Regions from separate parts of the Delftia lacustris genome, predicted to be linked through region 2. Evidence: riboswitches for the same ligand, from Rfam matches in the RefSeq annotation. Region 2 holds a riboswitch; the other holds the start of a gene.
What was found. Region 2 has a riboswitch for glycine ahead of gcvT (glycine cleavage system aminomethyltransferase GcvT). Riboswitches for the same ligand answer to the same signal wherever they lie in the genome.

Region 1: it holds a riboswitch for glycine, as region 2 does, so the genes downstream of both, U6958_RS04380 (D-amino acid dehydrogenase) here and gcvT (glycine cleavage system aminomethyltransferase GcvT) in region 2, are expected to answer to the same signal.

What each region holds. Positions count from the first base shown of each region.
Region 1 is NZ_CP141274.1:622,562-628,307, reverse strand. Features, by position in the region: gene U6958_RS04385 (invasin domain 3-containing protein) at 1-3,091, opposite strand, end outside; glycine riboswitch at 3,480-3,590, shown strand; gene U6958_RS04380 (D-amino acid dehydrogenase) at 3,684-5,015, shown strand; gene U6958_RS04375 (FIST N-terminal domain-containing protein) at 5,048-5,746, opposite strand, start outside.
Region 2 is NZ_CP141274.1:2,802,342-2,808,087, reverse strand. Features, by position in the region: gene U6958_RS14185 (LysR family transcriptional regulator) at 1-229, shown strand, start outside; gene U6958_RS14180 (fatty acid--CoA ligase) at 269-1,873, opposite strand; glycine riboswitch at 2,043-2,152, shown strand; glycine riboswitch at 2,168-2,286, shown strand; gene gcvT (glycine cleavage system aminomethyltransferase GcvT) at 2,312-3,478, shown strand; gene gcvH (glycine cleavage system protein GcvH) at 3,612-3,986, shown strand; gene gcvP (aminomethyl-transferring glycine dehydrogenase) at 4,058-5,746, shown strand, end outside.

The DNA of each region.
Region 1 (5,746 bases), 2.2 Mb from region 2:
AGATCCCGCTGCCGACGGCCGTGGGCGATGTGACGGTGCCCGTATAGATGCCGGCGGTACACGAGGCCGCGCCCACATTGGGCGTTCCCTGCGTTCCGCCGTTCAGGGTGAACGCCACCGTGTTCGTGCACGTGTTGATCGGATTGCTGCTGGCATCGACCAGTTGCACGCGCAGCACGCCGGTGGAGCTGCCGTTGGCCACGATCGATGCCGGAGTGGCGACTATCGTCGATGCACTCGTGCTCGGCGTTGCGGCCGCATAGGAGACCGTTGCGGTGGCAACAGCCGCAGCCCCGTTGATGGTGAACCCGAAGGTGCCGCTGCCGACCAGCACCGGCGATGTCACCGTCCCCGTGTACATGCCGGCACTGCAGCCCGTGACGCTGACGGCAGGGACGCCTTGCGTCCCCGCATTGAGGGTGAAGGCCACCGTATCGGTACAGGTGGTGACAAGGTTACCTAACGCATCCTTCAACTGCACGGCCAAGGTGCTGGTGGAGACGCCATTGGCCGCAATCGATGGCGGACTCGCGGCGATTTCAGACCCGCTCGTGCTGGCCGGCAGCCCGGTGAAGCTGTAAGCAACCGGCGAAGGCTGATAAGTCACTGCGCCAGATACCGGGCTTCCACCCAATGGAAGATTGGAGAACGTGGCACCAGCGACTGACGACGACAAGGTCACGGGTGTGGTGAATGTTCCGGCGACACTGCTGCTGGCATTGATGGGAGACGCGCACTTTCCGCTGGAGTCGGTCGTGCAGCTGACTGCGGCGGAGCTGCCATTGAACGTGACACCTGCAGGCGGCGCTGCGAAGGTAACGGTGTCACTGCCCCCCGTCCAGGCATTGCCTTGGCCGTCAACAATGTAGACCTCCAGCAAGTCGCTGCTGCCGACAGGTTGATTGTTGGTCGTCGCCAGAACGCCGGATTTCAGGGCACAGGGAAAACCGGTGACGCTTGCAGCCGTTGAAAGCTGCGAGGTCTGGGCTCCACCGGAATTGCTGTCCGTCACTGTGACCCGCACCTGGCCGCTGAGATACGAAGGAACGGTCAGCGTTCCCGAGGCTCCGGCCATGCTCCCTGAGCCCAGATAGACCTGTGCGTCGTTGGCGCCCGCGCCGGTCGGCGACCAAAAGGCTTCCACCGTATACGGTGCCGGCTCGCTCGCATTGGCATTTGCCGTGATATTGAATGTCCAGGTGCAGGCGGCGGTGTCACTGGCGCCAACGCCAAGGGTCGGGGTCCATCCGGTTTGTCCATTGGCCGTCGTCAGCAAACTGATACCTGAGTTTGCAGCCACAGGCACGGAAAACAGCGTGTTCTGAGAAATCTTGAAGAAATCATGCGTAGTGATACGAATGGCACTTCTCGACTGGCTTGTCATCTTGTTGTTGCCAATCAACCCTGGTGCCGTACCCGTCCCACTAATATTCAACCCGTCCCCGCCGCCAGTGAAATTGTTATCGGTCACCGTCACTACCTGCGTCGTGCCTGAGGCTGCCGTATTCACCGTTGGTGCCGACACATGCATTGGCGATGAAGCGGTATAGGCGGCGATAGGCAGCGAGAAGGTATTACCCGTCACGGCAAGACCAATTCCATTGCCCAGGTTGATCGTTCCATCAACCGACACCACGGCCCTGGGCGCATTTCCACCAGTCGGGCTCAGTGCGATATTCGAATCTTTGATCGTCAATCCGTTGACGGTCATGTTCGACATGACCTGGAAGAACTGCTCGAGCTGCATTCCCCCGATAGGGTTGGGCAGATTCGTTACCGTGAAATTATCGACAACAATGTTGGAAACCGTGCCTGCACCGTTGCTTGCGGCAACGGAAATAGCCGAGCCCTTGTTATTGCCGTAATTTCCATTCCATATCGCGGAATTGATCGTGCTATTGGTAAAGAATACGTTTTGTGCGCCTTGATGAATCTCCGCGTACAGCTCGCAGTTGAACGGCGTCCCCTCTCCCGCAGGGGTTGGCGCCACATTCACCAAGCCGACGCGATCAATGGTGATATTGTTCGCCGGGGAGCCAACGACGAATACCGCTTCGCCACAGGTCATGTTGGGCGAATTGGTGAGCGTGATGTTCTTCCCACCAAGATAAAAAGTTTCCCAGGGGGAGTCCGCCCAGTTCTGGACTTGTATGACTCCCCCGAAATCGATGGTCAACGAGCCCGTGCCGGCTGGCACGGTGCCTTTGAGCCAGTACCAGGCACCACCGGCACCAGTGGTGGTGCCCGTATCGCCGCCGCTGATCATCTGGCTTTGACCACAGGCATTGGTGGCCCCCGTCACGGCGCCGGACTGGACTCCGCTGGAGAATGTATTGGCACAGCGCACGTAAACCGTCTGATTGTCGACATACGGATGGAGGTTTCCCGCCGCATCCTTGGATGTCCCGCTCTGTATGGTTCGTACCGACGTGGTCAGTGTCGGCGCAAAGACGATGGAAACATCGGCACTCGGATCCAGCGTTTGCAGCGTGTAGTTGGCTGCCTGAATGGCCGCTCGCAGCGTACATGCGCCAGCAAAGGTGCCCCCCAGCGTGCTGACACAGGTGGTTGGTGTCGTTGCATTGGCATTGGGAGCGTCGCTGTTGTCGGTGACCGTGAAGACGATGGTCGCCGCCAGTGCCGTGGATGAGATACCCGCGCATGAAAGCAGCAGCAAAGAGAAAAGGCACTTCGCTGCACGCCACTTGCGAAAAAATGCCGAACCAGGCAGGCGATTGAGAGCATGCATGATATTCCCCGTTTTCTCAAGGAGATATGACAGGAAAATGATTTTCCCAATGGCAATGGCCATCAGTTGTACCCAGCGCATTTGCATCGCCGTACCTCGAATAGTTCTATTTGAATCACGAGCCCACAACTCACCTTGCAGCCGGTGAGTTTGGAAGCAAAATTTTTCGCGCAGATCCTGCGCGTCAATCAAAAAAAGGCGGATTTCCATCAACGCTTGCGCGCTGCTCCACTGCCCATTGAGCGGACACACCTTCAGTCGGGTTTGCGACGCAAAACATTCCTCCCTCGACAAACCATATTCACCGTGCTTGTATTTTTTCAGTGACGGACCAGTTTCCATGGACCCGCACCTGTGCAACGGTAAGTCGCCTATCAGACATATATACAACCCATGGTTAACCCATGCAGGTCCAATCGACCAGAACATGCACTGACAAACCACTGCACATATCGATAGGCTAAATCATGTTTTTTTCTATTTCAATAGTTTTTTTACATGAAGCCAGAGACTCGTACCAGCGCTACGAGGGAGGCGCTTGAGCGATCTAGGGAATACCCTGAATCAGCCACACCACATACAGGTAACTGGTGGTATCCCCAATACGACTGGAGCTGGCTGCGCAAGCCCCATAGAATCGCCCCTGCAGGAGAGCAGGCGGGCGCCACGGTGCCGAGCCTCACCGAAGGCGCAAACTCCCATACACGCTCAGGTTCCGTACTGCAAACACAACATGCCGTCTGGAGAGCCGCCGCACGCAATGTGCGGCGCACCGAAGGAGCAAGCCCCGTTCCCATGGACGGCGGTGAATCTCTCAGGTACCAAGGACAGGGGGAGCGGCAGCTGCGTCACGACGGACGCCGGCTGCCTGCTATCCAGACCATAGCAGCCAGCTTTCGCGTGACCCGGCACATGCCTTTGAAAGGGCATCGTCATGCGCGTCATCGTTCTCGGAGCCGGCCTGATCGGCACCACGTCGGCCTACTATCTGCAATCCCTCGGTCATGAAGTGACCGTCATCGACCGCCAGGCCGCGCCCGGCGCCGAAACCAGCTTCGCCAACGGCGGGCAGATCTCGGTCAGCCACGCGGAGCCCTGGGCCAACCCCGGCGCACCGCTGAAGTTGCTGGGCTGGCTGGGCCGGCAGGACGCCCCCCTGCTCTTCCGCCTGCGCGCCGACATGCGCCAGTGGCTCTGGGGCCTGTCCTTCCTGCGCAACTGCACGCCCGCGCGCACGCGCCACAACATCCAGCAGATCGTTCGCCTGGGCACCTACAGCCGCGAGGCCCTGCAGCAGCTGCGTGCCGACACCGGCATCCAGTACGAGCAGCGCACGCAGGGCATCCTGCACTTCTATACGAACGCCCGCGAGTTCGAGGGCGCGCTCAAGCCCACCGAGCAGATGCAGGCCCTGGGCTGCGACCGCCGCCTGATCGATGCCGACGAAGCCGTGCGCCTGGAGCCGGCCCTGGCCCATGTGCGCGGGCAGATAGCGGGCGCCACCTATACGGCCGAGGATGAATCAGGCGACGCCAACCTCTTCACACGCGAGCTGGCGCGCATCGCCGCCGCCACGGGCGTGCAGTTCCGCCAGAGCCACCACGTGACGGCGCTGCGCACCACGGGTGCGGGCGCCAGCCGCCATATCGACCATGTGGAGGTGACCAATGCCGATGGCCGCTATGAACGCATCCAGGGCGACGCCTATGTGCTGGCCATGGGCTCGTTCAGCCCGCTGCTGGCCCAGCCGCTGGGGTTGCGCCTGCCCATCTACCCGGCCAAGGGCTACTCCGTGACCCTGCCGGTGCTGGACCCCGCCAAGGCCTACCAGGTCAGCCTCACGGACGACGAGTTCAAGCTGGTGTTCTCGCGCTACACGGGCGCGCAAGGCGACCGCCTGCGCATTGCGGGCACGGCCGAGTTCAACGGCTACGACCGCAACCTGGACCCCGTGCGTTGCGAGGCCATCGTGCGGCGCGTGCAGCAGCTGTTCCCCGGCGCCGGCGATACCGGGCGCGCCCAGTTCTGGAGCGGCCTGCGCCCCGCCACGCCCAGCAATGTGCCGCTGATCGGACGCTCGCCCATCGCCAACCTGTTCCTGAACACCGGCCACGGCACGCTGGGCTGGACCCATGCCTGCGGCTCCGGCATGGCGCTGGCCGACCTGGTCAGCGGCAGGCAGCCAGCCGTGGATTTCGATTTTCTGGGAGCCGTAGCCATGGACCCGGATCGCAGCGCAGGCACGGTGCGCCCGCGCGCGGTCTGAGGTGCGGACGGCGTGTACGGCGTGTACGACGCCTAGGCAGTGAACACCGTCAACACCCCGGCGAAGCGGTGCAGGCGGGCGTCCATGATCTCGGCTTCGGCGACGAAGCCGATCAATGGCACATCGCCCAGTGCGTGGCGCAGGGTGCGCAGTTCGGCATCGGGGCCGCCGAACAGGCCGCCGCCGCGGCCCCGGCAACTGATGTAGATGGCGCCACGGATGCGGGGCTGTGCCTCGCCTTCGGGCGCCGCCTCCTCGGGCTCCGCCGCATCGCGCAGCGCAGCGCCCAGTTGCAGCAGTTCCTGGCGCGCGACCTGGGCCTGGCGGCGGCAGAAGATCACCGAATGCCCGGCCTCCACGGCCGATGACAGGGCGACGCCCTGGCGCAGCGGGTCCAGGCCAACCAGGGTCAGCACCTGGGCCTCTTCGGTCAGCACGCCGTGGGCCAGGCCCCGGCCCGGCGGCGCAATGGCCGCCAGCGTGGTGCGGACCGTGGTCAGCGCGGGCTGCCAGTCGCTGCCTTCCAGCTCCACGCCCAGCAGTTGCAGCAGGCGCTGCAGGGCCGGATCGCCATCGAGCCCGGTGACCAGGGCCCCGCGCGCCTCGGTGATCTCCAGCCCCTCGCCCAGCGGCACGCAGCCCTGGGCCATGCCCGTGATGCAGGGCACGCCGGCACCGAAGGCCACGCCTGAAAAGCCACCACGAAAAATGCCGCGCGCGTCCGCATGCTG
Region 2 (5,746 bases):
GGCGCTGGAGGTGCTGGCAGGCACCGACCTCGTGCTGACCGTGGGCAGCCGCGCCATTGGTGACCTGCGCCGCCACAAAACGCTGCGCCGTTTCGCTCCGCCGCTGGAGCTGCCCGAGTTCGCCTACCAGCAGGCCTGGCATGTGCGCAAGCAGGGGGATGCCATGCATCGGTGGCTGCGCAACTCGATGGCGCAGTGCTGTGCTGCGCAGGGGCAAACACAGGAGTGAGAGCAGGAGCAAGTGCAGGAGTAAGCGCAGGCCGCAGCCTCAGGCCGTCACCCCCACCCTCAGCAACTGCTTCTGTATCTTCCCGCTGGCCGTCTTGGGCAGGGCCTCGCGGAAGTGGTAGCGGCGCGGGCGCTTGTAGGCGGCCAGGCGGTCGCCGTGGACCAGGAAGGCGTCCAGCGCCTCGGCCGTGGGTGTGGCGCCCGGCTTGGCAACCACGTGGGCGGCGACGATCTGGCCCCAGCGCTCGTCGGCCTCGCCGATGACGGCGACCTCGAGCACGTCGGCGTGTTCGACCAGCGCGTCTTCCACCTCACGCGGATAGACGTTCTCGGCACCCGAATTGATCATGTAGTCGATGCGGTCGCGGATCCAGAGATAGCCGTCGTCGTCGATGTGGCCCAGGTCGCCCGTGTGGTACCAGCCGTGCGCCAGGGCGCGGGTGTTGGCGTCGGGGCGGTTGAGGTAGCCGGCCATCATGCAGGGGCCGCGCACCAGGATCTCGCCCACCTCGCCGGGCAGGCAGGCCTCGGCCGGGTCGGTGGGGGCGTTGTCTTCGCGCAGGCGGGCCACGATGAGGTCATGGCCCATGGAGGGCAGCCCGGCCGAGCCCGCGTGCGAGAGTTGCTCGCGCGGCAGGAGGATGGACATGCAGGGCCCCATCTCGGTGGTGCCGTAGACCTGGACCAGGTCGCTGCCGACCTTGCGTGTCCATTCGCGGATCAGGTGCGGCGCCATGGAGGCGCCGCCGTACTCCACCAGCCGCAGCGCGGGCGCCTGCTCAGGCGAGGCAATGGGGTCGGCCAGCAGCATGGTGACCATGGTGGGCGCCGCGAAGAAGAAGCTCACGCGCTCTTCGCGGATCAGGCGCCAGGCCTCGGTCACGTCGAAGCGGCGCAGCAGCACCTGGGTGGCACCGGCCTGCAGGCGCGGCAAAAAGCTGGTGTGCAGCTCGGCCGTGTGGTTGAGCGGCGCCATGGCCAGGCCCACGTCGTCGCGCGTGAACTGCATGGTCTGGTGCATGAGGGCGTTGTGCGCCAGCTTGCTGCGGTGCGTATGCAGCACGCCCTTGGGCCGGCCCGTGGTGCCGCTGGTGTACATGAGGATGCAGGGGTCGCTCTCGCGCACATGGGCCTGGGGCGGCGCGCTGCTGCGGCCACTGGCCAGGGCGGACAGGCGCTGCGTGGCCCAGGCCGGCAGCGGGTCGGCCGGGGCATCGTCGGCAAAGATCCAGTGCTCGATGCCCGTGCCAGTGCCGCCACCTTCGGCCTTGAGCAGGGCCTGGGCGCGTGCGGCCACCTCGCCGCCCTCGTGCTCGAACACAAGGGCGCGCGCTGCGCCGTCCTTGAGGATGAAGGCCAGCTCCTGCGCCGCCAGCCGGTAGTTGATGGGATTGAAGATGGCGCCCAGGCGCGCGGCCGCCAGCATGGTGAAGACAAAGGCCGGCGTGTTGTAGAGAAAGGCCGCGACCACGTCGCCATGGCCTATGCCCAGCTCGGCCAGGCCGTGGGCGTGGCGGTTGACTTCGGCATCGAGCTGGGCGTAGGTCCAGGCGCGGCGCTCGCCGCCCTCCCACGCGACCAGGGCTTCCTTGTTCGGCAGGTAACGTGCCGGCCAGGCCAATGTGTCTCCCAGCGTCTGCTGCATGTGCGCTTCTTCCTTCTCGCTCACGAGATTTCATATATCGATGCACCTCAATGTAGGAGATTTTTTAGACAGTTATGCAATTTGCAAATGCATCCATGCAGGCAAGCGCATGGAGTTGCAGTCGGCCCGCGGAAATCCCGAAGCCGCGCGGACGCTGGCCGCAGCTAGAATGCGCCGGTCAGGAGAGAGTGCCCGCCCGGCCGCAATGGTCACAGGCAGCGGCACCGCCGAAGGCGCAGGGTTTCCCGAACGCTCAGGCAAAAGGACTGGCACCGCCTGCCGCCACGGCCGCAGGCGTTCCTAGCTGGAGAGAGATGCAGGGCACGGCGGTGTGCCCCATCCACCGAAGGAGCAAGCCCCACGCATGGAAGGTGCGGGTGAATCTCTCAGGTAAAGCGGACAGCAGGGCAGCACATCCCGGAGGACCGGGATGGCGTTATGCCTTGTTCCTTGCCTGAAAGAGAGCCCTCCTTGTCCGCTGCCTCCACCACCGATCTGCTCAAGACCCCGCTGTTCGACCTGCACCAGGAACTGGGCGCGCGCATGGTGCCGTTTGCCGGCTACTCCATGCCCGTGCAATACCCGCAGGGGCTGATGGCCGAGCATCTGCACACGCGCGAGGCGGCAGGCCTGTTCGATGTCTCGCACATGGGCCAGATCAGCGTGCGCGGTGCCGACGCCGGGGCCGCGCTGGAGTCGCTGATGCCCATGGACGTGCTGGGCCTGGGCGAACACCGCCAGCGCTACGGCCTGCTGCTCAACGACGCGGGCGGCATTCTGGACGACCTGATGTTCGTGCGCCGCGAGGACGACCTGTTCCTGATCGTCAACGGCGCCTGCAAGCACGAAGACCTGGCGCACATCCAGGCCCGCATCGGCCAGCGCTGCGGAATCGAGCCCCAGTTCGACCGGGGCCTGCTGGCGCTGCAGGGCCCGCAGGCCGCAGCCGCCATGGAGCGCCTGCTGCCGGATACGGCCGGCCTGGTGTTCATGACAGGCGGCCACTTCGACTGGGAGGGGGCCGAGCTGTACATCACGCGCAGCGGCTACACCGGCGAGGACGGCTTCGAGATCTCCTTGCCCGCCAGCCACGCCGAGGCCTTTGCCCGTGCCCTGCTGGCCCAGCCCGAAGTCAGGCCCGTGGGCCTGGGCGCGCGCAATTCGCTGCGCCTGGAAGCCGGCCTGTGCCTGTACGGCAACGATCTGGACACGACCACCACCCCGGCCGAGGCCGCCCTGAACTGGGCCGTGCAGAAGGTCCGCCGCGCAGGTGGCGAGCGCGAAGGCGGCTTTCCCGGCGCAGCCACCGTGCTGGCCCAGCTGCAGTCGCCCGAGCTGCTCACGCGCAAGCGCGTGGGCCTGGTGGCCCTGGAGCGCGTGCCCGTGCGCGAAGGCACGGAACTGCTGGATGCCAGCGGCCGCAAGGTCGGCCAGGTCACCAGCGGCCTGCTGTCGCCCACGCTGAACCAGCCCGTGGCACTGGCCTATGTGGAGCCGGGCAGCGCCGCCATCGGCACCACGCTGCAGGCCATGGTGCGCGGCAAGGCCGTGCCCATGCAGGTGCAGGCCACGCCCTTCGTGGCGCCCCGCTATCACCGCGGTTGAGGACAGCCTGCGCGCTTGGCGTGGATCGAGTTCGGCGGATTCGTTTTTCCTGCCATCGCATGCCGCTACAGTGCGCACTGACCTTTCTCAAACCGCCTTTCACAGGTTTTTTCAGTTTCTATCGGAGCAAGCCATGAGCATCCAGTATTCCAAGGACCACGAGTGGATCAACGCCGCCAACCCTGACGCGGCCATCGTCGGCATCACCCTCCACGCGCAGGACGCGCTGGGCGACGTGGTGTTCGTCGACCTGCCCGCCGTGGGCACCAGCTTCAACCAGGGCGATGTGGCCGGCGTGGTCGAGTCCGTCAAGGCCGCCGCCGATGTCTACATGCCCGTCAGCGGCGAGATCGTCGAAGTCAACGAGGCCCTGCGCGACGACCCCTCCCTGGCCAACAGCGACCCGCTGGGCGAAGGCTGGTTCTTCAAGGTCAAGCTCAGCGACGCAGGCCAGCTGGCCGCGCTGCTTGACGAAGCCGCCTACACGGCCTTTGCCCAGAGCAACTGACGCCACTTTCCGGCCAGGACGGGCGCCAGGGCCCGCCCTGGCGCTTTTCAGCTTTTGAGACAGGTCCCTCCATGCTGATGTCCTCCACCCAGCCCCTTGCCGCCCTCGAGAACGCCACCGAATTCGTGGCCCGCCATATCGGCATCGCGCCCGAAGACGATGCCCACATGCTCAGCGCCATCGGCGCGGCATCGCGCGATGCGCTGATCGACGCCATCGTCCCGCCCTCCATCCGGCGCCACCAGCCCATGGCGCTGCCGCCAGCGGCCACCGAGGCCCAGGCGCTGGCCGAACTCAAGGCGCTGGCAGGCCGCAACCAGTTGCTCAAAAGCTTCATCGGCCAGGGCTACTACGGCACGCACACGCCCGGCGTCATCCTGCGCAACATTCTCGAGAACCCCGCCTGGTACACGGCCTACACGCCCTACCAGGCCGAGATCTCGCAAGGCCGCATGGAGGCCCTGGTCAACTTCCAGACCATGGTCTGCGACCTGACGGCCATGCCGATTGCCAACGCCTCCATGCTGGACGAGGCCACGGCGGCCGCCGAGGCCATGACGCTGGCCAAGCGCTCCGTCAAAAGCAAGAGCAACCGTTTCGTGGTGGCCGGCGATGCCCACCCCCAGACCATCGAGGTGATACAGACGCGCGCCGCGCCGCTGGGCATCGAGGTGCTGCTGGCCAACTCGCTGGAGGAATGGAACCAGCTGATGGAGGGCGACTACTTCGCCGTGCTGGCCCAGTACCCTGCCACCAGCGGCCGCATCGACGATCTGCGCGCCGACGTGGACAAGGCCCATGGCAAGCAGGCCGCCTTCATCGTGGCCACCGACCTGCTGGCGCTGACCCTGATCACGCCGCCCGGCGAATGGGGTGCCGACATCGTGGTGGGCACCACCCAGCGCTTTGGCATGCCCATGGGCGCCGGCGGCCCGCACGCCGCCTTCATGGCCTGCCGCGACGAGTTCAAGCGCTCCCTGCCCGGCCGCCTGGTCGGCGTGAGCGTGGACGTGCACGGCAAGCCCGCCTACCGCCTGGCACTGCAGACGCGCGAGCAGCACATCCGCCGCGAAAAGGCCACCTCCAACATTTGCACGGCCCAGGTGCTGCCCGCCGTGGTGGCCAGCATGTACGCCGTCTACCACGGCCCCGAGGGCCTGGAGCGCATCGCCCGCCGCGTGGCCTCGTACACGGCCATCCTGGCGCGCGGCCTGGCCGAGCTGGGCGCGCCGCTGCGCGAGGCGCCCAGCTTCGACACGCTGAGCCTGCACACGGGCGCGGCCACCCAGGCCATCGTGGAGCGTGCCGTGTCCCTGGGCGCCAACCTGCGCGTGTATTTCAAGGAATACCTGTGCATCTCGCTGGACGAGACCACCACGCGCGCCGATGTCGAGCTGCTGTGGAAGATCTTCGCCCGGGACGGCCAGGCCCTGCCCAGCTTCACCGCCTTCGAAAAGGGCGTGGAGCCGCTGATTCCCGACGGACTGCGCCGCAGCAGCGCCTTCCTCACGCACCCGGTGTTCAACACCCACCGCTCCGAGACCGCCATGCTGCGCTACATCCGCCAGCTGTCGGACAAGGACCTGGCGCTGGACCGCAGCATGATCCCGCTGGGCTCCTGCACCATGAAGCTCAACGCCACCAGCGAGATGATTCCCATCACCTGGCCCGAATTCGCCCAGGTGCACCCCTTTGCCCCGGCCGACCAGCAGCAGGGCTATGCGGAACTGGACAAGCAGCTGCGCGACTGGCTATGCCAG